DNA from 3 places in the Bradyrhizobium sp. ORS 86 genome. Region 2 is predicted to be linked to each of the others. Evidence: predicted binding sites of a transcription regulator. Region 2 holds the regulator's gene; each other region holds the start of a gene.

Region 1 (7,451 bases), 1.2 Mb from region 2:
TGCCCGAAAGAGTCTGGCCGTTGACGGTGAGGTTGGCGATGAAGCGGTCCTTGCGATCGGAACCCTTTTGGGCGGGATAGCAGACGTCGAGCACGGCTGCGGTGACGGTCTTGCCTTGACGGGTTTCCTTCAGGATCACGTCGGCATTGCCCTCCATCAGGCCGTCAAGCGCGGTGAAATAGCGCGTCTCAGGCCCACCGGTCCCGGCCCTGGGTTGCAGCTTCATCTGGGCAACGGCGGGTGCCGAGGCGGCGACAAGACCGAGCAGCAGGAGCGGGAGCGCGCGCATACGATGAGTCCTCGAAGGGCGGAATCGGTTCCGCCGTAACTAGCAAACCTCTGTGTCATTGGCCAAAAAAGAAGGCCGCCCGGAGGCGGCCCTGGCTCGAATTCCTGATGATGTGGAGCGCTTCCGTGGCGTCAGGCGCTCGTTTCACGGTCGTTATTGCTCGTCAGTTTCGCGCGCAACGTGCTCATGACGCGGCTCGTGGTCTCGATGTCCTTCACCGAAAGTCCGTCGGCGAGGCCGTTGACCCAGGGAAGCTGCAAGCGCATGGCCGCGTCGAAAGCCTGGCGTCCTTTGTCGGTGGGAACCACGAGTTGCGCCCGGCGGTGATGCGGGTTGGTCTCGAAGGTGACCAGCCCATCCCGTTCCAGGTCGTTGACGATCCGTTGCACGTTCTGCCGGGCAGCACCGAGATCGCGAGCCAGCCATGCCACCGGCTGCGCACGCTCGGCTGCGATGATCGCGCCGAGAATCTGCCAGCGGGCACTGGTCAGTCCAAGCCGCGCCACCATCCGGTCGCCGGCCGTGAACAGCAGGCTGTTGAGCCGGAACAGGTCGGGGATGAGATTGGTCAGGCCCTCGCCGGCCGGGGTTCGCTTGGTCTGGGGCATTTGTCACCATAAATTCATATTGACATTATGATGTCAATATGGTCTGACGTATCATACCGGAATGACACTATAGCACCAAATTGGATGGAGCCTGCCATGCCCCAGATGCGTCCTTTGGATCCCGCATTCCCGATCGAACGTCAGCTCGCCCTCGATGCCACGTCCGTCGTGCTCGTGAACCTCTTCACGCTCGACAAGGCCGACGAGGATAGCTTCCTCAAAGCCTGGCAGGACGACGCCGCGATCATGAAGCGGCAGCCGGGTTTCATCTCGACCCAGCTTCACCGCGCGATCGGCGACAGCCCGGCCTATCTGAATTACGCGGTCTGGGAATCGACCGCCGCCTTCCGGGCCGCCTTCGCAAATCCCGAGTTCAGGGCGAAGCTGTCGGCGTATCCCTCGTCAGCCGTGGCGTCCCCGCATCTGTTCCAGAAGGTCGCGGTCCCAGGCGTCTGCGTCGCGTAGCGCGCGATGAATATGGATCGAAGCCGGGCCGGCCACGGATTCGGTTTACCTCTCCCCGACGACGGGGAGAGGTGAACTTCCGCTGCCGCGCCAGCTCAACCGAACTTCATCAGGCTTCAGCTCCTACAAAAAAGAAGGCCGCCCGGAGGCGGCCTTCGATCTCGATGCAGATGGGAGCGAGAGGCTTAGAAGCCGCCCATGCCGCCCATTCCACCCATGCCGCCGCCCGGCATCGCCGGCGCCGCGTCCTTGGGCAGCTCGGCGACCATGGCTTCGGTGGTCACCAGCAGGCCGGCCACGGAGGAGGCGTCCTGCAGCGCGGTGCGCACCACCTTGGCGGGGTCGATGATGCCCTTGTCGACCATGTCGACATAGTCCTCGGTCTGGGCGTCGAAGCCGAAGGTCTCCGACTTGTTCTCGAGGATCTTGCCCACAACGATCGAGCCCTCGACGCCGGCATTCTCCGAGATCTGGCGGATCGGAGCTTCCAGCGCCTTGAGCACGATGTTGATGCCGGCCTGCACGTCGGCATTGTCGTTGTTGATCCGGCCGACTGCCTTCTTGGCGCGCAGCAGCGCCACGCCGCCGCCGGGCACGATGCCTTCCTGCACCGCGGCGCGGGTCGCGTTCAGCGCGTCCTCGACACGGTCCTTCTTCTCCTTGACCTCGATCTCGGTCGCACCGCCGACCTTGATGACGGCGACGCCGCCGGCGAGCTTGGCCAGACGCTCCTGCAGCTTCTCGCGGTCGTAGTCGGAAGTGGTCTCCTCGATCTGCGCCTTGATCTGCGTGACGCGGGAATCGATGTCCTTCTTCTTGCCGGCGCCCTTGACGATCGTGGTGTTCTCCTTGTCGATCACGACCTTGCCGGCACGGCCGAGCATGTTCACCGTGACGCTTTCGAGCTTCATGCCGAGCTCATCGGAGATCAACTGACCGCCGGTCAGGATCGCGATGTCCTCCAGCATCGCCTTGCGGCGATCGCCGAAGCCCGGCGCCTTGACGGCGGCGACCTTCAGTCCGCCGCGCAGGCGGTTGACCACCAGCGTCGCCAGCGCCTCGCCCTCGACATCCTCGGCGATGATCAGCAGTGGACGGCCGGACTGCACCACGGCTTCCAGCACCGGCAACATCGCCTGCAGGCCGGAGAGCTTCTTCTCGTGCAGGAGGATGTAGGCGTCCTCGAGCTCGGCGGTCATCTTCTCGGCGTTGGTGATGAAGTAGGGGCTGAGGTAGCCGCGGTCGAACTTCATGCCCTCGACGATGTCGACCTCGGTCTCGAGCGACTTGTTCTCCTCGACCGTGATCACGCCCTCATTGCCGACCTTCTGCATCGCCTGCGCGATCATCTTGCCGATCGCGGCATCGCCATTGGCCGAGATGGTGCCGACCTGGGCAACCTCGGAGGAGGCAGCAACCGGCTTGGCGCGCTTCTCGAGGTCCTTGACCACGGCTGCGACCGCGATGTCGATGCCGCGCTTGAGGTCCATCGGGTTCATGCCGGCGGCGACCGACTTGCCGCCTTCGCGGACGATCGCCTGCGCCAGCACGGTCGCGGTGGTGGTGCCGTCACCGGCGGTGTCGTTGGTCTTGGATGCGACCTCGCGCAGCATCTGCGCGCCCATGTTCTCGAACTTGTCCTCGAGCTCGATCTCCTTGGCGACGGTGACGCCGTCCTTGGTGATGCGCGGGGCGCCGAAGCTCTTCTCGATCACGACGTTGCGGCCCTTCGGCCCGAGCGTCACCTTCACCGCATTGGCGAGCACGTCCACGCCGCGCAGCATGCGCTCGCGGGCGTCTCCGGCGAATTTTACGTCCTTGGCAGCCATATCTTGAACTCCTGTCAGCTTTGAAAGATGCGCTTGCTGCTCCCGCACCTGTCATCGCCGGGCTTGACCCGGCGATCCATCTTTCGAAGAACGATGGATGCCCGGGGCAAGCCCGGGCATGACGACGAATGGGTGTAGCGGCCGCGCAATTGAGTGGCGATCAGACCAGCACGCCCATGATGTCGGACTCCTTCATGATCAGGAGCTCCTCGCCGTCGATCTTGACCTCGGTGCCCGACCACTTGCCGAACAGCACGCGGTCACCGGTCTTGAGGTCGATCGGGATCAGCTTGCCGGCCTCGTCGCGGCCACCCGGGCCGACGGCGACGATTTCGCCCTGGGAAGGCTTTTCCTTGGCCGTGTCCGGAATGATGATGCCGCCCTTGGATTTCTCCTCGGCATCGATACGCTTGACCACGACGCGGTCGTGCAGCGGGCGGAATTTGGATTTAGCCATGACGTTCCCTCTTGGAGGCTGGTTTCAGGTCTGGTTCATCGAGCCCGGCGTTGGATGCCGGTCCGGGTCGGCGCCGGGCGGGACGCCCGGCCACCATTTAGCAATCGTGGTGCCAGAGTGCTAATTGCGCGCCGGGAAATATGGCCTGGCGCTGTTTCTGTCAAGCAAACCGGGGTTAAGGCCTTGGTGAGGCCAATATAGGATGGTGAGACGGAAACCAAATCGTAGCGATGCCGCAATTTCGTCGGACGTCATTGCTCGGTCTTAAGTTTTACGCTTGGCTGCCGGGATGGGTGCGGCTGGGACATTGTCGGGGGGATGATACAGATGATCAGGTCACTCAACGCGCGATTGGTCGCACGGTTCGCGGCTGTCTCGGCGCTGACGATAACCCTGGGGGCATGCAGCAGCACGAACTTGCCGTCACTATCGTCGAACCCCGAGCCGGGGCCCGGGCCGGGCCTGGCTCCGGAAATGCCGGCCTCAATCAGGCCCGACGAGATCGTCGGCCGCTGGGGGCTCGCCTCGTACCAGAATCCCGCCGACCGCGCCCGCACCGAGGCCGCCGCGCGCGCCCAGTGCAAGCAGCCCTACGTGATCGGTGCCGGTCAGAATGGCGGCGTCATCATGCATCTGGCCGACCAGGCTACCCCGCAGGAATTGCGGCTGAAGGGGTCGCCGAGCGGCAAGAATTATATCGGCCCGCCCGGTCCGACGCCCGGCGAGCAGGACCGCGAGATTATCTCCTTCGACGGCCGCGTGTTGGTCACCCGCTTCGTCGACAAGGACGCCGCCGTGCGCTACGGCAACATGGTCTATGTCCGCTGCGCGCCCAGGGCGTGATCGGTAAAAATCCTCACTTTAACTCGTGCCGCAGCGATGGTGCACCTCTCCCCTTGTGGGAGAGGTCGGATTGCATCGCCAGATGCAATCCGGGTGAGGGGTCTCTTTCGTCCTGCGTTCGCTGACAGAACCCCTCATCCGGCGCTTCGCGCCACCTTCTCCCACAAGGGGAGAAGGCAATGGCGTCAACGGGCGGGGAAACAAAAAACGCCGGCCTTTGGGCCGGCGTTTTTGTTCTGATCTGACGCTTCTCAATCGAACAGCGCGTCGATGTCGTCCTGCGAGGCGTGACCGGCATCGCCGTCGAGCTTCGGACCGTTGAGCAGGCGGGCATCGCCTTCGCGGGTGTCGACGATCGGCGGCACGTGCGCCTTGATGGCATCGACGCCGCCCCAGATGTCCATCATCTCGTTGATGTGCTGCTCGATGAACTTCATCGTCTGCATCACCTTGCTGATGCGCTGGCCGGTGAGATCCTGGAAGTTGCAGGCCTCGAAGATCGCGATCACGCGCTCCTGGATATCTTCGCTGAGCAGCTTCTGCTGATCCGGCGTGATATTCTTCGACAGCGCGGTCGCGGCCTGGTCGATCGCTTCGGTCGCCTCGAGGATCTGCTGGGTGGCCTGCTCGGTGCCGCCGACGACCGCGCCGAGCTCGCCATTGACCTTGGCCATTTCCTCGCCGTTGAAGCTCTTGCCGTGCAGCACGGCGATCTCGCGCTTGGTGCGGCTGATCGCATCGTGGATCAGATCGAGCTCGACCTTGAGCTTCTCGCACTGTTCGACCTGGGCGCGATAGGTCTCGAGCAGCGCATGCGCTTCGGCGACTTCGCGCGCCACGATCGCCTCGGCGGTCTCGTTGCCGGCGGCGCGCGGCGCGGCCATCTGTGCGCGGATCGAGCGAAGCTCGTCCATGATCTCGCGATGCATCGGACCGATATCGGCGCCACCGGCAGCCTCCGGCTCCGGCATTGCCACATCGCCGATCATGGCCTGCTCGACACGAAAACGCTTACGCTTCACCGACATGATTTCATTCCCGCCCCAATGACTGCGCCCGTTCTAGACAGCGGCGATTTAACGTGAGGTTCACGCCGGAACAATTTGCCGAGCGTGCCGCGACGCGGTTTCAAACCGCCGATTAACCATGCGGCTCGCGCATTCACGCAAAATAAACGCTACCGGACAAAACCCGATGCGCGTGACGACGTGGTGAATCGAAACGCCCGTGACGTTTACCAGACCGATGCGGTTTTCATTGCTTATTGACCACGTGCAGCGGCGCAGGTGTGCAGGCGCCAGTCTGCAACGCGTCACGACGAAACAGTACAGAGTACGTCGATGTTCAAGAAAACCAGTCTTGCGCTGCTCGCCGGCGCCTCTTCGCTTATTGCAGCTCCGCATCAGGCCCTGGCGATCGATGCCGCGCCGCTTCCCGAGCCTACGATAATCTACGCCAATCGGCGAGCGCCGCAGCCGCAGATGCGCACCGCCTATGTGCAGCCGCAGCGCTCCAACCTGGGCGGGGGCTTCATCGAGTTCCTGTTCGGCGACGGACCGGCGGCGCAGTCCTACCAGGAGCAGGTCTATCAGCAGCAGCCGGCCTATTACGGCAACCGCGAGCCGCTGCCGCCGATGGATCCGCAGCAGCAGATGATCTACCAGCAGCAGGACACGGCCGGCGATCCAAGGCTCCGTCCATTCGATCCGAAATACGAGAAGCAACTGGTCGACTATCACGGCACCGAGCGCGCCGGCACCATCGTCGTCGATACCCCGAACAAGTTCCTCTATCTGGTGCAGGGCGACGGCAAGGCGCTGCGCTATGGCATCGGCGTCGGCCGTCCCGGCTTCACCTGGGCGGGGGTCAAGACGATCTCGGCGAAGCGGGAATGGCCGGACTGGACCCCGCCTCCGGAAATGCTGGCGCGCCGTCCCGACCTGCCGCGGCACATGGAGGGCGGGCCGGAGAATCCGCTCGGCGCGCGCGCGATGTATCTCGGCTCCTCGCTCTACCGCATCCACGGCTCCAACGAGCCCTGGACCATCGGCACCAACGTCTCCTCTGGTTGCATCCGGATGCGCAACGAGGACGTGATCGACCTCTACGGCCGCGTCAATGTCGGCGCCAAGGTCGTGGTGATGTGAGAAAGTAGCCCGGATGGAGCGAAGCGAAATCCGGGAGCCGTCTCGCTCGCGGCTCGATCTTCCCGGATTGCGCTTGCCTCCATCCGGGCTACCATCGATCAAACCAAAACGGCCGCTCGATGCGAGCGGCCGTTTTTCGTTTCAGGAAATCGATCAGGCGTAGTCGCTGCCGTTGTCACCGCCATCGTCGAATCCGCCGTCGTCATCGTAGTCGTCGGAATCGTGATCGTTGTCGGCATAGTTGTCGTCGTCATTATTGTTGTTCGACGCCTGGTCGAACAGGCCGGCGCGCGAATTGTCATTGTCGCGGCCGGACGCGCCGATGTCGTTGATGCCGGCGTCGCGCGCGAGATCGCTCGACGACTGGTCGCCGCCCCACGGCCGCGCGCCGCTGCCGAGGCCGCCCGCGTCGGCAAAGGCCTGGTGGCCGCCCATCAAGCCGCGGATGCTGCTCATCAACAGCGAGCCGCCGACCACGCCGGCCGCGGCTGCCGCCGCGGTACCGAGGAACGAACCGCCACCGCCGCCGAACGGCGGCTGCTGCGGCGCGCCATAGGGTTGCGGCTGGCCGTAGGGCTGGCCCTGGCCGTAAGGCTGGCCATAGCCGCTGCCGGCCTGCGCCTCGCGCATCGCCTGGCCCGAGTTCCAGACCGGGCGGCTGCCCGGATCCGGGCTACCCATGTCGGGCGCGCGCACCGGCGGTACCGAGCCGTGCGGCTGGTTCTGGCCGAAGATCGCGTCGCGCATCGAATCGAGGAAGCCGCCGGATTGCTGCTGGCCGCCCTGCTGCTGACCGACCGCGGCCTCCAGTTC
Region 2 (7,451 bases):
GCTGGTCGGATTGGCCTCGAGCGTGATCTCGACATCGCGCGCCACCGACCAGTGCTTGCCGATCGCGTCGAGCACCGCCCCGACGGTCTGCGGCTGCATCAACGAGGGCGTGCCGCCGCCGAGGAAGATCGAGGAGACCTCGCGGCCCGGAACGCGCGCCGCCGTCGTCTCGATCTCGCGAGCAAACGCGCGCACGAAGCGCTCTTCGTCGACCGGCGCATGCCGCACATGACTGTTGAAATCGCAATACGGGCATTTCGACAGGCAGAACGGCCAGTGCACGTAGACGCCGAAGGCTGCTCGTTCAGTGCGGCTCAAGGCAGATCTCCGCGAGCTTCACGAAGGCGCGCGCGCGATGCGACAGGCCAAGGCCGAGCGGCGGCAGGCCGTGTTTCTCGATGCTGGTCATCTCGCCAAATGTCCGCGCGTGGCCGTCAGGCAGGAAGGCCGGATCGTAGCCGAAGCCGGCCGTGCCGCGCGGCGGCCAGACCAAGGTTCCATCGACGCGGGCCTCGACCTCGTCGAGATGATCGTCCGGCCATGCCACGCACAGCGCGGAAACGAAATGTGCACTTCGGCGGTCCGGCGTGGTAGCGCCGCGCTCCTGCAGCAGGCGCTCGATCCGCGTCATCGCGGCCATGAAGTCCTTGCCCTCGCCGGCCCAGCGCGCCGAATAGATGCCCGGCGCCCCGTCCAACGCGTCGACCACGAGTCCGGAGTCATCCGCAAAGGCTGGCAATCCCGTCGCCTTGGCCGCCGCGATCGCCTTGATTGCCGCATTGGCGCGAAAGTTATCGCCGGTCTCTTCGGGCTCGGCGAGGCCGAGCTCACCGGCGGATACCGCTTCGACACCGTACGGTGCCAGCAGCTCCCGCATCTCGGCAAGCTTGCCGGGATTGTGGGTGGCGATCACGAGCCTTCCGGTGATTCGGCGATGCATAACCAATCTGACTACGCCACCGCGATCTTTTGCAAGTCGACCAGACGCGCGACACCTTTGCGTGCCAGTGCCATCAGCGCCAGGAATTCGTCCTGCGAGAACGGCGTCTTCTCGGCGGTGCCCTGCACCTCGATGATGCGGCCATCGCCGGTCATGACGAAATTGGCGTCGGTCTCGGCTTCGGAATCCTCGGCATAATCGAGATCGAGCACCGGTGTGCCCTGGTAGATGCCGCAGGAGATCGCCGCCACATTGTCGCGCAGCACGTTGGTCTTCAGCATGTTGCGGGTCTTCATCCAGTTGATGCAGTCGGCCAGCGCCACCCAGGCGCCGGTGATCGAGGCGGTGCGGGTGCCGCCATCGGCCTGGATCACGTCGCAATCGACGGTGATCTGGCGCTCGCCCAATGCTTCGAGATCGATGGCCGCGCGCAGCGAACGGCCGATCAGCCGCTGGATTTCAACTGTGCGACCGCCCTGCTTGCCGGCCGAGGCCTCGCGTCGGGTGCGCTCCAGGGTGGCGCGCGGCAACATGCCGTATTCGGCGGTGACCCAGCCCCGGCCCTGACCCTTGAGCCAGGGAGGCAACCGCTCCTCCAGCGTCGCCGTCACCAGCACATGGGTGTCGCCGAACTTCACCATGCAGGAACCCTCGGCATATTTGACGACGCCGCGTTCCAGCGACACGGGACGCAGTTCATCGGGCGCACGGCGGCTTGGCCGCATGAAGTCCTCCAAAAATCCGAGAGAAGTGGCTGGCCGTGCTTGTAGGAGGGGGAAGGAGCAGCGGCAAGGGTTTTCGGCCCTGGTTCTGGGGGCCGAATGCATGCTTGTCACCGGCCTCCCGGATCGACAAATTAGGGGCAATGTGAGGGACTGGAGTGTGGCTCACCACGATCCGATAGGCTTGATCGCACCGCATGCGGGGCTGGCTCAGCTCAATGAGCGTTCGCGCGACATTTTTCGTCAAATCGTCGAGAGCTATCTGGCGACCGGCGAGCCGGTCGGCTCGCGCAACATTTCGCGCCTGATCGCCCTGCCGCTGTCGCCGGCGTCGGTCCGCAACGTGATGTCGGACCTCGAGCAACTCGGCCTGATCTATGCCCCGCACACCTCGGCCGGCCGGCTGCCGACCGAGCTCGGTCTGCGCTTCTTCGTCGATGCCTTGATGCAAGTCGGCGATCTCACCGAGGACGAGCGGCAGTCGATCCGGACCCAGCTTGCCTCGGTCGGTCGCGCGCAAACGGTCGAGGCTGCGCTCGAGGAAGCGCTGATGCGACTGTCGGGCCTGACCCGCGCTGCGGCAGTGGTGCTGACGCCGAAGTCGAACGCGCGCTTGAAGCACATCGAATTCGTCCGGCTGGAGCCCGAGAAGGCGTTGGTCGTGCTGGTCGGCGAAGACGGTCAGGTCGAAAATCGCGTTCTGGCGCTGCCACCAGGTGTTCCCTCCTCGGCGCTGACCGAAGCGAGCAATTTCCTCAATGCACGGATTCGTGGCCGGACGCTGGCCGAAGCGCGCCTCGAGCTCGAGACCGCGTTGACGCAGAGCCGGGCCGAACTGGACCAGCTCACCCAGAAGGTCGTCGCGGCCGGAATCGCGAGCTGGTCCGGCGGCGAGCACGAGGATCGGCAGCTCATCGTGCGCGGCCATGCCAATTTGCTCGAGAATCTGCATGCGCTCGACGATCTCGAGCGCATCAAGTCGTTGTTCGACGACCTCGAGACCAAACGGGGCGTGATTGATCTGCTCGGCCGTGCCGAACGCGGCGAGGGGGTGCGGATCTTCATCGGTTCGGAGAACAAGCTGTTCTCGTTGTCGGGTTCCTCAACCATCATGGCGCCTTACAGCGATGCCCAGGGCCGGGTCGTCGGCGTTCTCGGCGTGATCGGACCGACGCGGCTCAATTACGCCAGGGTGATCCCGACGGTCGATTACGCCGCGCGCATCGTGAGCAAGATCCTGGGCGGCTGACCGGAAGCCGGAGGGACCGCTTGATTTTCGCCGCCAAAGCACGATATCCCGCCTGACCAATCCCCAAGATTTGAACCGACGCGAGTTTTCGAGAAGGCAAGCCATGACCGATCCGAACCGGACGAATGACAATACCGACAATCCGGCGCCGACGGGTGAGCCTGTGGTCTCCAAACCCTACGTCATGCCTGATGATCCCGAGGTCGGGTCGGCCGAGGCGTTGGCCAAGGAACTGGCGGAGGCGCGCGACAAGACGCTGCGCACCTTGGCCGAGATGGAGAACCTCCGTCAGCGCACCCGCCGCGAGGTCGCCGATGCCAAGACCTACGGCATTACCGGCTTTGCCCGCGATGTGCTCGAGATCGCCGACAATCTGCAGCGCGCGCTCGACGCCGTTCCGGCCGAGGCCAAGGAAGCCGCCGATCCCGGCCTGAAGGCGCTGATCGAAGGCGTCGAATTGACCGAGCGCTCGCTGCTCAGCGCGCTGGAAAAGAACGGCGTGAAGAAATTCGATCCGATGGGCGAGAAGTTCGATCCGAACTTCCAGCAGGCGATGTTCGAAGTGCCGGACCCGTCGGTGCCGTCAGGCACCGTCGTCCAGGTCGTGCAGGCCGGCTACATGATCGGCGAGCGCGTGCTGCGTCCGGCGCTGGTCGGCGTTTCCAAGGGCGGCGCCAAGGCCGCCCCGGCTGCCGATTTCACGGCCTGAGGGTCCGACCTCGCAATCTGCTTAGGCGATATCCGACGACTGGATGCGCTTGACGCCGGCCTTGTCCATGTCGGCCCACGCCTTGGCGAGCGAGCCCTGGGTGTCGATGCCGCGGCAGGCGTCGTCCACCACATAGGTTTCGAAGCCGGCCTTACGGGCGTCGAGCGCCGTCCAGGCCACGCAGAAATCCGTGGCGAGGCCGGCCACGAACACGCGCGTGACGTTGCGTGCCTTCAGATAGGCGGCAAGTCCGGTGGTGGTCTTGCCGTCGGCCTCGGTGAAGGCGGAGTAGCTGTCGACATCCCTGTGGAAGCCCTTGCGGATGATCAGCTCGGCCTGCGGGATTGCGAGATCCTTCGACAGTGCGGCGCCATCGGTGCCCTGCACGCAATGGTCCGGCCACAGCACTTGCTTGCCATAGGCAAGATCGATCACCTCGAATGGCTTCTTGCCGGAATGGGTTGAGGCGAAGGAGACGTGCCCAGGCGTGTGCCAATCCTGGGTCATCACCACATTGGCGAAGCTCTTGGCGATCCTGTTGATCACAGGCACCACCTGCTCACCGTCCTTCACCGCAAGACTGCCGCCGGGCAGGAAGCAGTTCTGGACGTCAATCACCAGCAGCGCCGAGGCATCATCGGGCCGGATCGTCGCCGCCCAAAGCCGGCCTGGAACCAGGGCTGCCAGGGCCGCCGCGCCGAGACCCGCAACAACCTGTCGTCGATCCAACATCGTTCCTCTCCCCGCTCGCGTGAACCCGCGCGAGGAGGCTAGTTCCGTCTGTCTGCCGGCGAAAGTCCGATTTTCTTCGGCGCGTCTTGCGGGACGCGGGATCAGCCGCGCGGCTCAATGCCGTCGCGCACCGCGCGGAAGCGTGGGAACGCCGTCCCCCAGTCCGTGCGCGGTGAGCTGCCGATGATGCGCACGGACGACTGCGAACCGAACCGCAGCCACTGTACGATGGTCACCGGCGTATTGTCCTTGCCGCTGGTCGCGTCGATCCGTGTCTCGTAGCCGGGCTGGCCATCGATCCGGATGGGCTCGGACATCGTGATGCGTCCGTCGCGGACGCCGGGGATCGTGGTGGCGACCTGCTGGGCGAACCGGCCGCGATCGTCGGGCGAGGCCGCGGTCGAGGCGACGACGCCAAGGATCATGAAGGGCTTGGCCTCAAAGCCGCTCTTCTCGTCGCCGTCGGCCAGGATCAGCGCCGCGCCCGGTGCCACCATGCGGACGTTCTTGAAGTCGGCAAGCTCGGTGACCTTGAACGGCATCAGGCCGAGCTGCTCGTCGACCGGCACCTCGTTGCGGATCACGGCAGATGCGAACATCTGCCGAACGGCATCATCGGTGTAGATCTTGGCCGCATTCTCGGGCACCTGCACCGCGATATAGCCGGAGAAGGTCGGGCCCGGTAGGATCATGGAGTAGCGCCGCACATTGGTCGCGCCGTCCCGCGCACTCTCGATGGTGTAGTAGCCGAGCCCGGCCGGCGTCTCGAGGCTTTCCGGCTTGATTCCGCCGCTGCCGCCGGGGTTGGCCTTGAAAGCGCTGACCACCTCGCCATAGGCGTCCGCGGGCAGATCCGCGATCAGCACCCTCACGCTCTGGTCCTCGGTCTCGAAACCGATGAAGGTCTTCGCGCGGACAAGGCCGACCAGTGGCTTCATTCCGACATGAGCGCCCGGCGGAAACACCACGTCGGCTGCGAAGGCAGAACACGTGGCAGCGATCAGCAAGGCAACCGCAGCGAGGAGGCGAAAAGGCGTCATGGGGGATCTACCGGTTTGCTCGGCGGCCGCTCGACGGCCCGATGCAGGGCTGGGTGGAGCTCACCCAGTCGGCCCGCTTTTAGCGGTTTTGATGGCTCTGCAACAGGGTCGCTATCTAGCCATTCCGGCGGTACGGCCCCGATTCCGGCCGCGTTTTGCCGGATAAGCGGGCACTTTTGCGCCTTTCCCGGCGCCTTCAAGGGAGAGGCCCCGCGAGCGGCATGCCGTCAGCGGCCAAATAGCGCGCCTCCCGCTCTTCGGCGCGCGCCCGTTGTGAGCGTTCACTCAACAAACGGACCACTGGCAGAGCGCCGCGGCGCCGTCGGTTGCGCTCGCAATCATTGCCGATTTGTTAACATGTTTCGTGGGCTGAACCAGCACGAAGGCGGGGCTGACACAATCTTTCAAACGTCAGTCTTTTCAGGCCTCAACGTTGCGTCCAGTCCTTGCGGGCCAGACCCTCTCTCCTATATCAGGCTCACCGTCGCAATATCGCGAGTATGTGAACGTCTGGGGGTTCGGTACGGAGCGCCGTCAGGGCCCAACCAACCTGCCGTAGCAAGAAGGATATGAAAACCATGGGTAAGGTCATTGGGATCGACCTCGGCACCACGAATTCGTGCGTTGCCGTAATGGATGGCAAAAACGCCAAGGTGATCGAGAACGCGGAAGGCATGCGGACGACGCCGTCGATCGTTGCCTTCACTGATGATGGTGAGCGGCTTGTCGGCCAGCCGGCGAAGCGCCAGGCGGTGACCAATCCCGAGCGTACGTTTTTTGCGGTCAAGCGCCTCATCGGCCGCCGCTATGACGACCCAATGGTCGAGAAGGACAAGAAGCTCGTTCCCTACAAGATCGTCAAGGCATCGAACGGCGACGCCTGGGTCGAAGCCGACGGCAAGACCTATTCGCCCTCGCAGGTCTCGGCCTTCATCCTGCAGAAGATGAAGGAGACCGCTGAGGCGCATCTCGGCCAGAAGGTCGAACAGGCCGTCATCACGGTTCCCGCTTATTTCAATGACGCACAGCGTCAGGCCACCAAGGACGCCGGCAAGATCGCCGGCCTCGAAGTGCTGCGCATCATCAACGAGCCGACGGCTGCCGCGCTCGCCTACGGCCTCGACAAGTCGAAGGCCGGCACGATCGCGGTGTACGACCTCGGTGGTGGCACCTTCGACGTCTCGATCCTTGAGATCGGCGACGGCGTGTTCGAGGTGAAGTCGACCAACGGTGACACCTTCCTCGGCGGTGAAGATTTCGACATGCGTTTGGTCGGATATCTCGCCGACGAGTTCCAGAAGGAGCAGGGCATCAACCTGCGCAACGACAAGCTGGCCTTGCAGCGTCTGAAGGAAGCTGCCGAAAAGGCCAAGATCGAACTGTCGTCGACCACGCAGACCGAGATCAACCTGCCGTTCATCACGGCTGACCAGACCGGTCCGAAGCATCTGACGATGAAGCTGACCCGCGCCAAGTTCGAGGCGCTGGTGGCCGATCTCGTCGAGAAGACCATCGAGCCGTGCCGCAAGGCGCTGAAGGATGCCGGTCTCACCGCCGGTGAAGTCGGCGAAGTGGTGCTGGTCGGCGGCATGACCCGCATGCCGAAGATCCAGGAGGTCGTGAAGCAGTTCTTCGGCAAGGAGCCGCACAAGGGCGTCAATCCCGACGAAGTCGTCGCGATCGGCGCTGCGATCCAGGCTGGCGTGCTGCAGGGCGACGTCAAGGACGTGCTGCTGCTCGACGTGACGCCGCTGTCGCTGGGCATCGAGACGCTGGGCGGCGTGTTCACCCGCATCATCGACCGCAACACCACGATCCCGACCAAGAAGAGCCAGGTGTTCTCGACGGCCGAGGATAATCAGAACGCCGTTACCATCCGGGTCTTCCAGGGCGAGCGTGAGATGGCGGCGGACAACAAGATGCTCGGTCAGTTCGACCTGATGGGCATTCCGCCGGCTCCGCGCGGCATGCCGCAGATCGAGGTGACGTTCGACATCGACGCCAACGGCATCGTCAACGTCTCGGCCAAGGACAAGGCGACCGGCAAGGAACAGCAGAT
Region 3 (7,451 bases), 1.7 Mb from region 2:
CGCGCCATAGGCCGCTCTGTGTGGCCTCTTTTTCATCAACTTTCTGCAGGTAATCCACCTGGATCGGATCGCCGATAGTGCAGCGGCCGTGTCGTAGAAGATCGCCCAACCTGCCCTGAGCAGTCATCACAAAGTTGAAGTTGATGGGGTTATGCAGAAAGTGGAGATTCACCGCCTTTTCGCCGTTTGCGATTTCACTGGAGATCAGAGAGAGTGCGAACGCCTTCCAGCCCAATTCTATCGGCTTGGCATATGGCGAATCGACTTTTAACGCGCCGTCGGGCGCAGCCTGCCAGATAATGGCATATTCGGCGGCTTTATCGTCGCGATGTTTACTCCACGAAAAGAAGGCATATTCGCTCCCATCGTTCGATTGAGCGACTCCCCACCTTCTCGGGACGAAGTGCGCGACCTTCGCGACCTTGGAAATGATTTGCTCGATAGTGTCACCGTCTTGCGATCGCCAGGTTGACTTGACCTTGTCGACAAGGATGCTGTCCTCCGCTCTGACATCGCTGCTCGCGACGACCACGGCACCTGGGCAAATCAACAAGAGGTCGAGACAGAGCCAAAGCATGCACCTTCTGATCATTTTCGTCATCTTCGTCATCGCGACTGGTCAGCGCCGACGCTTGAGCGGAGCGCTAGATTAGACTCATTTTTTTTGCTGCAGCTCTGGTCCCGCCGGGCCAACGCGACCTGTTGAGAGTCTCGAGAGAAGCGAGGTGCTGGCAATCTAGAACAACTGTATGCCAGAAAGCATCCAATGCACCTACCAGGAATGGTTGGGTGCGCTCACTCGAATCCTTCAGTACAGTCCAACCGTGAAGCGGTCGTGGGAAAGATACTGAAGAATACTAACGTCGTTACAGATTGTTGAAGGTGATTGATTTGCAAGCACTCGGCGCGCTGATCGGAATGCTTCCACTTGCAGCGTGGTCGATGTGATGATCAGGCAATATCCGTCGGCCGAAATTCGCGGGCACGGAGTCCAACTTGGTCTGACCGCCCGAACAAGGTCGTACGCGTGGGACTCATATTCCGTTTGTTCGCTCGGGCGGCAGATTTAGGTGAAGGTCGGCTTCGACGCCGGGCTCGGACGGCAGAACGTTCATATACCAGCACGACGGATTGCGCGCTGACGTTACCAGACGTACGATCAACCAGCTATTTCGAACAGGTGATTGCTCTGGCTTATTGTCCATTGCATTTGCCGAGCGATCCCCCGGCACTGACGCCTCAGGTCAGATCGGCAGCCGCAACGAAATTTCAGTGCTCATGAACGTCTTCTCAGGTGTCAGTACCAGCATATCGACGACGGTCATGGACCCTGGGCGATCATATAAATACTTTACGTGCCAAAGCGAGCCGACGTCAGGGGAGACGACGAAATCGCGAGAGTCTAACGCTCTGGCGATCATTCGAACCGCCTCGCTATTCCGCATTGATAGAGAGAAAACCGCGTCCATAAGAACAGCTAGGCTCATTCCGTCAGCAAGGAGTGCGCGAGCAATATCGTCGCCGTGAACTTGCCGGAGCGCTGAGATGACTACCGCGACAGCCTCTGGGTCCTTCACTCTGCGCTGCCTTATTGAATCGCCACATAATGCTGAGGACAGAGCCGTGCCGCGAGGATTGCGCCGCCGGCCCTACAGGGGGCTGAGACTACAGTTGCACCCCATCGGGCACACGATCTGCAACGATCCGGAGTGACCGCCCTCCTGGAGTATGCACATCGCTGGCACGCTCCGGGATGAGTGGCAACGTCAGGTATGACTCGCCAATACAGCTCTCGCGCCTCACATTGCCCGATGCAAGCTGGACGACGGTATTCCAACACGGTTCCAAGGGAACGAGCCTCGTCGACGGCCTTAGTGACCCGCTTTATCGATGAGCAAACAAAACCCCGGCAATTGCTGCCGGGGCTTTCTTATTTTTGCGTTCCGCGTGACGCGACTGGATCAGAAGTCCATACCGCCCATGCCACCCATGCCGCCGCCCGGAGGCATTGCGGGGCCGGCAGCGTTCTTCTTGGGCAACTCGGCGACCATCGCTTCCGTGGTGATCAAGAGCGCCGCCACGGAGGAGGCGTTCTGGACCGCCGCTCGCACGACCTTCGTAGGATCGATGATACCCTTGGAGACCAGGTTGCTGTACTCGCCCGTCTGCGCATCGAAGCCGTAAGAGTACTGGTCCTTCTCCAGGACCTTACCAACCACGACCGAGCCGTCTTCACCGGCGTTGATGGCAATCTGACGGGCCGGCCACGACAATGCCTTGCGCACGATCTCGACGCCGGTCTTTTGGTCGTCGTTCTTGGTGCGCAGACCCTTGAGAGCTTCGGTGGCGCGGAGCAGCGCGACGCCGCCGCCCGGCAAAATGCCTTCCTCGACAGCCGCGCGGGTCGCGTGCATCGCGTCATCCACGCGATCCTTGCGCTCCTTCACCTCGACCTCGGTCGCGCCGCCGACGCGGATCACCGCGACGCCGCCCGCGAGCTTGGCGAGACGCTCCTGCAGCTTCTCACGGTCGTAGTCCGAGGTGGTCTCCTCGATCTGCGCCTTGATCTGGGCAACGCGAGCGTCGATGTCGGCCTTCTTGCCGGCGCCGTTGACGATCGTGGTGTTCTCCTTGTCGATCATCACCTTCTTGGCGCGGCCGAGCATCTGCAGCGTGACGTTCTCGAGCTTGATGCCGAGGTCTTCCGAGATGGCCTGGCCGCCGGTCAGGATCGCGATATCCTGCAGCATGGCCTTGCGGCGATCGCCGAAGCCCGGAGCCTTGACGGCCGCGACCTTCAGGCCGCCGCGCAGGCGGTTGACGACGAGGGTTGCGAGCGCTTCGCCTTCGACGTCTTCAGCGACGATGACCAGCGGCTTGCCGGTCTGCACCACGGCCTCGAGCAGCGGCAGCAGCTCGTTCAGCGAGGAGAGCTTCTTCTCGTTGATCAGGATGTAGGCGTCGTCCATCTCAACGCGCATCTTATCGGCGTTGGTGACAAAGTAGGGCGAGATGTAGCCGCGGTCGAACTGCATGCCCTCGACGACGTCGAGTTCGGTTTCGAGCGACTTGGCTTCCTCGACCGTGATGACGCCCTCGTTGCCGACCTTCTTCATGGCGTCGGCGAGGAACTTGCCGATCTCGGCGTCGCCGTTGGCCGAAATGGTGCCGACCTGGGCGATCTCCTCGTTCGAGGTGACCTTCTTGGAGTTCTTCTGCAGGTCCGCAACGACGGCTTCGACCGCGAGGTCGATACCGCGCTTCAGATCCATCGGGTTCATGCCGGCGGCGACCGCCTTGGCGCCCTCGCGGACGATTGCAGCCGCCAGCACGGTCGCCGTGGTGGTGCCATCGCCGGCCGCGTCAGCGGACTTGGAAGCGACTTCGCGCACCATCTGGGCGCCCATGTTCTCGAACTTGTCATCGAGCTCGATCTCCTTGGCGACGGTGACGCCGTCCTTGGTGATGCGGGGAGCGCCGAACGACTTGTCGAGCACCACGTTGCGGCCCTTCGGACCGAGGGTGACCTTCACTGCGTTGGCGAGAACGTCGACGCCGCGCAGCATGCGGTCGCGTGCGTCTACTCCGAATTTGACTTCTTTAGCTGACATAGTTGATTTCCCTGAGTTTCATTTCATCTCACCCTGGATAGGACGCCCGGCAGGCGCTCCTCAGGGGTGAGCGGTGCGAGCAGTGGGTTAGGCGGCCTTCTTGTTGGAAGATATTTCGGTGAGAACGCCCATGATGTCGCTCTCCTTCATGATCAAGAGCTCCTGGCCGTCGATCTTGACTTCTGTGCCCGACCATTTGCCGAACAGCACGCGGTCACCGATCTTCAAGTCGATCGGGATCAACTTGCCAGCCTCGTCACGGCCGCCCGGGCCGACGGCGATGATTTCGCCCTGGGAGGGCTTTTCCTTGGCTGTGTCTGGAATGATGATGCCGCCAGCGGTCTTCTCTTCGGCGTCGATGCGCTTGACAACGACGCGGTCATGAAGTGGACGGAAATTCATACAGTCCTCCTAACTACTTGCACGAGTTGACAATTTCTCGACTGTTAGCAGTCGATGCCGGCGAGTGCTAATGCAGGCGGAACTGAAATAGGACAGGCTTCTTCCGGAGCAAGGGTCTGTAGCAAAAAAATTGGCGCTTACCCCCTACCTAAAGAAGGAGCCCGCCGTTTGCCGACGGGACCTTCCGACCAAAGCCAAGACGATTTGGTGGCCCCATTATGCCTCGGGCTACGCCCAACCCGGCCAGCAGGTAGCGGGAACGACTTCGAGTTTTCTAAAGGCGTCCTTGGGTCCGGGACTTGCCACCGGTTGGGCTCGCATAAGAATCCTGAAAGATCTCTGACGGCCGGAAACGGCACTGCATCTGAAAGTAGATGCTCTTATTCTTTTCAGCCGCAGATAGCAGACAATGTTGCGAGCAGTTCTCAATCCTCACTATTCTCCCCCCTCGTAGAACAGCTCCAGCGGCAGACCGACCAGAGCCTTGCCGATCCAATCGCGCGCGATCACATTGGAGGGCCCCATCGCGATGGCCGCGCGCGCGTCGCGGAAGGCGCGTTCGATCGGCCCCCGATGGTACCCATAGCCGCCCGTTACCGTCAGAGCCGTGGCCGCGACTTTGTTGGCGACTTCGGCGGCATGCACCTTGAACTCGGTCAGCGGGATAAGGATTTCACTCTGCGGCCTGCCAGCGCGCCACAGCGCGTCCAGTTGGCCCGCGAGTTCGTTGCGCCAAGGCCGCAGCGTCTCGACCAGCACCTTGGCTGCCCCGAGTTCCTGCCGGATCGCTTGGTAGTCCGAAAGACTCTTGTTCCGGTCCCTATGCACGAAGCGTGTGGTGTGCGCGACCGCCGCGTTCAGCGCGCCGCGCGCCACACCTTCCCAGACAGAGCCGAGCCCAATCAAGTAGACGGGCGACACCCCGTCATAGATAATCTCCTTGCCCTGCCCTTCGGCACCAAGCCTGTCGCGTTGTGGTACACGCACGTTGATGTAGCGGATTGCGCCCGAATGATTAGCCTTGACACCCAGCGCATCCCATGGCCGTGACTCAATGCCGGGGGACGTGCCGTCGACGATGAAGAACACGATGTCGGCCTGATCCTTGGCGCCCGGAGTGCGCGTCTGGACCACATAATAGTCGGCTTGGCCCGAGCTAGTCGTAAACGACTTCTCGGCGTTGACGAGATAGTCCTCGCCATCTCGCGACGCTTCGGACAGATTGTACCACCAGTGCCCGCCGGTGGCGCGCTCGCTGGTCGAATAAGTGCCGAGCAGTCGTCCATTGTTCGATTTGAGCCATCGCTCCTTCTGATCGGTGCTGCCGAACAGATTGATGGTCTGCGCCGCGCCGACATGCATCACGTAGACGAGGCCGGTCGAGGCATCGACCTGCCCGATCCGACAGGCAGCCTCGGCGAAGTCGATATGGCTGCAGTCGAGCCCGCCGAACTGCACCTCGTTCAGCACGCCGGTCCAGCCGGCGTCCGACAATGCGTGGAGATTCTCCCGCGGAAATCGGCTCTCCTTGTCGTTGCGATCGGCGTTCACCTTTACGGTGGCGTCGATCGCCGCGTCGAGCCGAGCGTAGGCGTCGTCGTCGGCCCTGTGAGCGAAGTTGTCGTTGGTCATGGTCATTCTCCTGTTGGGCAGTGTCAAGCGAGAGCCTGCGTCGGCAACGTTCCGTTAAGATCGCCCCGGCGACGAGCCGCCGAGACGCAGCTCGGCAGCCACGCGGGCGAGTACACCGCGAGGGTCTGGAATGTGCACGCGACCCGCGTGCTCGGCCAGCTGCACCACATCGGCAAAGCGCGCACGATACCGGATCCAGCCTTGGCGCGGCGTCCCGTTTCCGATCAGGGCTCGCATTTCGCCGCCACGACTTCAGGCTCGATGTCACCGAGCGCCGCGGTGCTTCGAACGTCAGCGAGATCTCCGCACGCAAGCGCACCGGCCGCAACTGTGCCATCGCCGGACCGCTCGGCCGACAAGCCAGAGAGAGCGCCGGCTCAGCAAGACCCCATCTGGCGCAAGGCGGTCCGCACTTGCTGCTATCGTCGTCACGTCAACCATTGTCATTCGGCCGCCTGGACGTGCCCGGCCATGTTCGTTTCCAGCGTGCGGACCAGCGGAATGATGCGGCGGCCGAAATATTCGACATCTTCCTGGAAATGCAGGAAACCGAGCAACACGAGGTCAACGCCAACCTTCTTAAGCGCAATGATGCGCTCGGCAATCTGCTCCGGCGTGCCGATCAAATTAGTCTTGAATCCATCGTTGTACTGGACGAGGTCATCGAAGCTTGATTTCGCCCAATTGCCCTGACCTTCCGGCGACGCCTTGCCGGCGTTCTTGACCTCGCGCCCAAAGGCATTGACGGCCTCCGGATCGGCCTTGTCGATGATCTCATTGAGGACGCTGCGCGCTTCGGCCTCAGTGTCGCGCGCGATGGCAAAGCCGTTGACGCCGATTTTGACGGAACGGTTGTTTGCGCGGGCTTTGGCCATGATGTCGTCGACCTGCTTCTTGATCTCCTCGACCGAGTTGCCGTTGGTGAAGTACCAGTCCGATACCCGCGCCGCCATGTCGCGCGCCGCACGCGAGCTGCCGCCCTGGAAGATCTCTGGCAGAGGCGGCGCCGGCTTCGGCTTCAGCGTGTAGTCCTTGAAGCGATAGAAATCGCCGCGGAACGTGAAGCTGTCTTGAGTCCAGATGCCGCGTAGTGCCCGGATGAACTCTTCCGAGCGCCGGTAACGTTCGTCATGATCATACCAATGCTCGCCGATTGCCGCGAACTCGCCGCGGAACCAGCCGCTGACGATATTGACCGCGACGCGGCCTTCGGTGAGCTGGCTGATGGTTGCGATCTGCTTGGCCGCAACAGCCGGATTCCATGGTCCGGGAAGAAGGGCCGCGATCACCTTCAGCTTGTTCGTTGCTGCAAGTAGCGCATGGCTGAAAGCAACAGGCTCGTGCTGAAACTCGGCCCCATAACCGGCTGTGAATCGGATCTGGCTCAGCGCATACTCGAACCCCGCCTGCTCCGCGATCTGCGCCAGGCGGCGGTTATAATCGATGTCCCATCCGGTGCGCTGCTCGATCTTGCTGATGACAAGACCACCGGAGACATTCGGGACCCAGTAGGCGAATTTGATCGAATCATTGCTGGTGCTCATGAAGGTACCTCAACGGTTTTGGCTGGAGTAGGACGTGACGCTGGCGCAACGAAGCACCCAGGCTGCCGTGTGCCAGCCGTTGCGACGCCGCTCGTTCGAGCCGTCGTTAGATGTGATTTACGGGACGGTTGGCGCGGCTCAGGTCAGCTGATCGCCGCCGGCGCATGCTCGGTACGTCAGCAACAGGCCGCACGGCACGGCGTCAACGATGCGACGCATGTTCGAGATTGATCAAGGAGGCCAGAGCAAGTCATCCGCATTC

What was found. Region 2 encodes HrcA, which represses chaperone genes, less so after heat shock. Its sites were predicted from a motif close to GTTAGCACTCNCNNNNNGNGAGTGCTAAC; they were not measured.
Region 1: the regulator HrcA is predicted to act here: its motif matches at 3,745-3,773, upstream of groES (co-chaperone GroES).
Region 3: the regulator HrcA is predicted to act here: its motif matches at 4,057-4,085, upstream of P6U25_RS08425 (co-chaperone GroES).

Annotation. Positions count from the first base shown of each region.
Region 1 is NZ_CP120699.1:6,636,924-6,644,374, reverse strand. It holds gene P6U25_RS30610 (hypothetical protein) at 1-289, opposite strand, end outside; gene P6U25_RS30605 (MarR family winged helix-turn-helix transcriptional regulator) at 421-897, opposite strand; gene P6U25_RS30600 (antibiotic biosynthesis monooxygenase family protein) at 994-1,362, shown strand; gene groL (chaperonin GroEL) at 1,548-3,191, opposite strand; gene groES (co-chaperone GroES) at 3,352-3,648, opposite strand; gene P6U25_RS30585 (hypothetical protein) at 3,976-4,491, shown strand; gene P6U25_RS30580 (protein phosphatase CheZ) at 4,743-5,519, opposite strand; gene P6U25_RS30575 (L,D-transpeptidase) at 5,832-6,638, shown strand; gene P6U25_RS30570 (DUF2076 domain-containing protein) at 6,792-7,451, opposite strand, start outside.
Region 2 is NZ_CP120699.1:162,668-170,118, reverse strand. It holds gene hemW (radical SAM family heme chaperone HemW) at 1-318, opposite strand, end outside; gene rdgB (RdgB/HAM1 family non-canonical purine NTP pyrophosphatase) at 305-940, opposite strand; gene rph (ribonuclease PH) at 952-1,665, opposite strand; gene hrcA (heat-inducible transcriptional repressor HrcA) at 1,823-2,911, shown strand; gene grpE (nucleotide exchange factor GrpE) at 3,015-3,620, shown strand; gene pncA (bifunctional nicotinamidase/pyrazinamidase) at 3,642-4,352, opposite strand; gene P6U25_RS00770 (hypothetical protein) at 4,454-5,392, opposite strand; gene dnaK (molecular chaperone DnaK) at 5,971-7,451, shown strand, end outside.
Region 3 is NZ_CP120699.1:1,825,788-1,833,238, reverse strand. It holds gene P6U25_RS08435 (nodulate formation efficiency C protein) at 1-601, opposite strand, end outside; gene groL (chaperonin GroEL) at 1,962-3,611, opposite strand; gene P6U25_RS08425 (co-chaperone GroES) at 3,699-4,013, opposite strand; gene P6U25_RS08420 (acyl-CoA dehydrogenase family protein) at 4,449-5,645, opposite strand; gene sfnG (dimethylsulfone monooxygenase SfnG) at 6,089-7,189, opposite strand.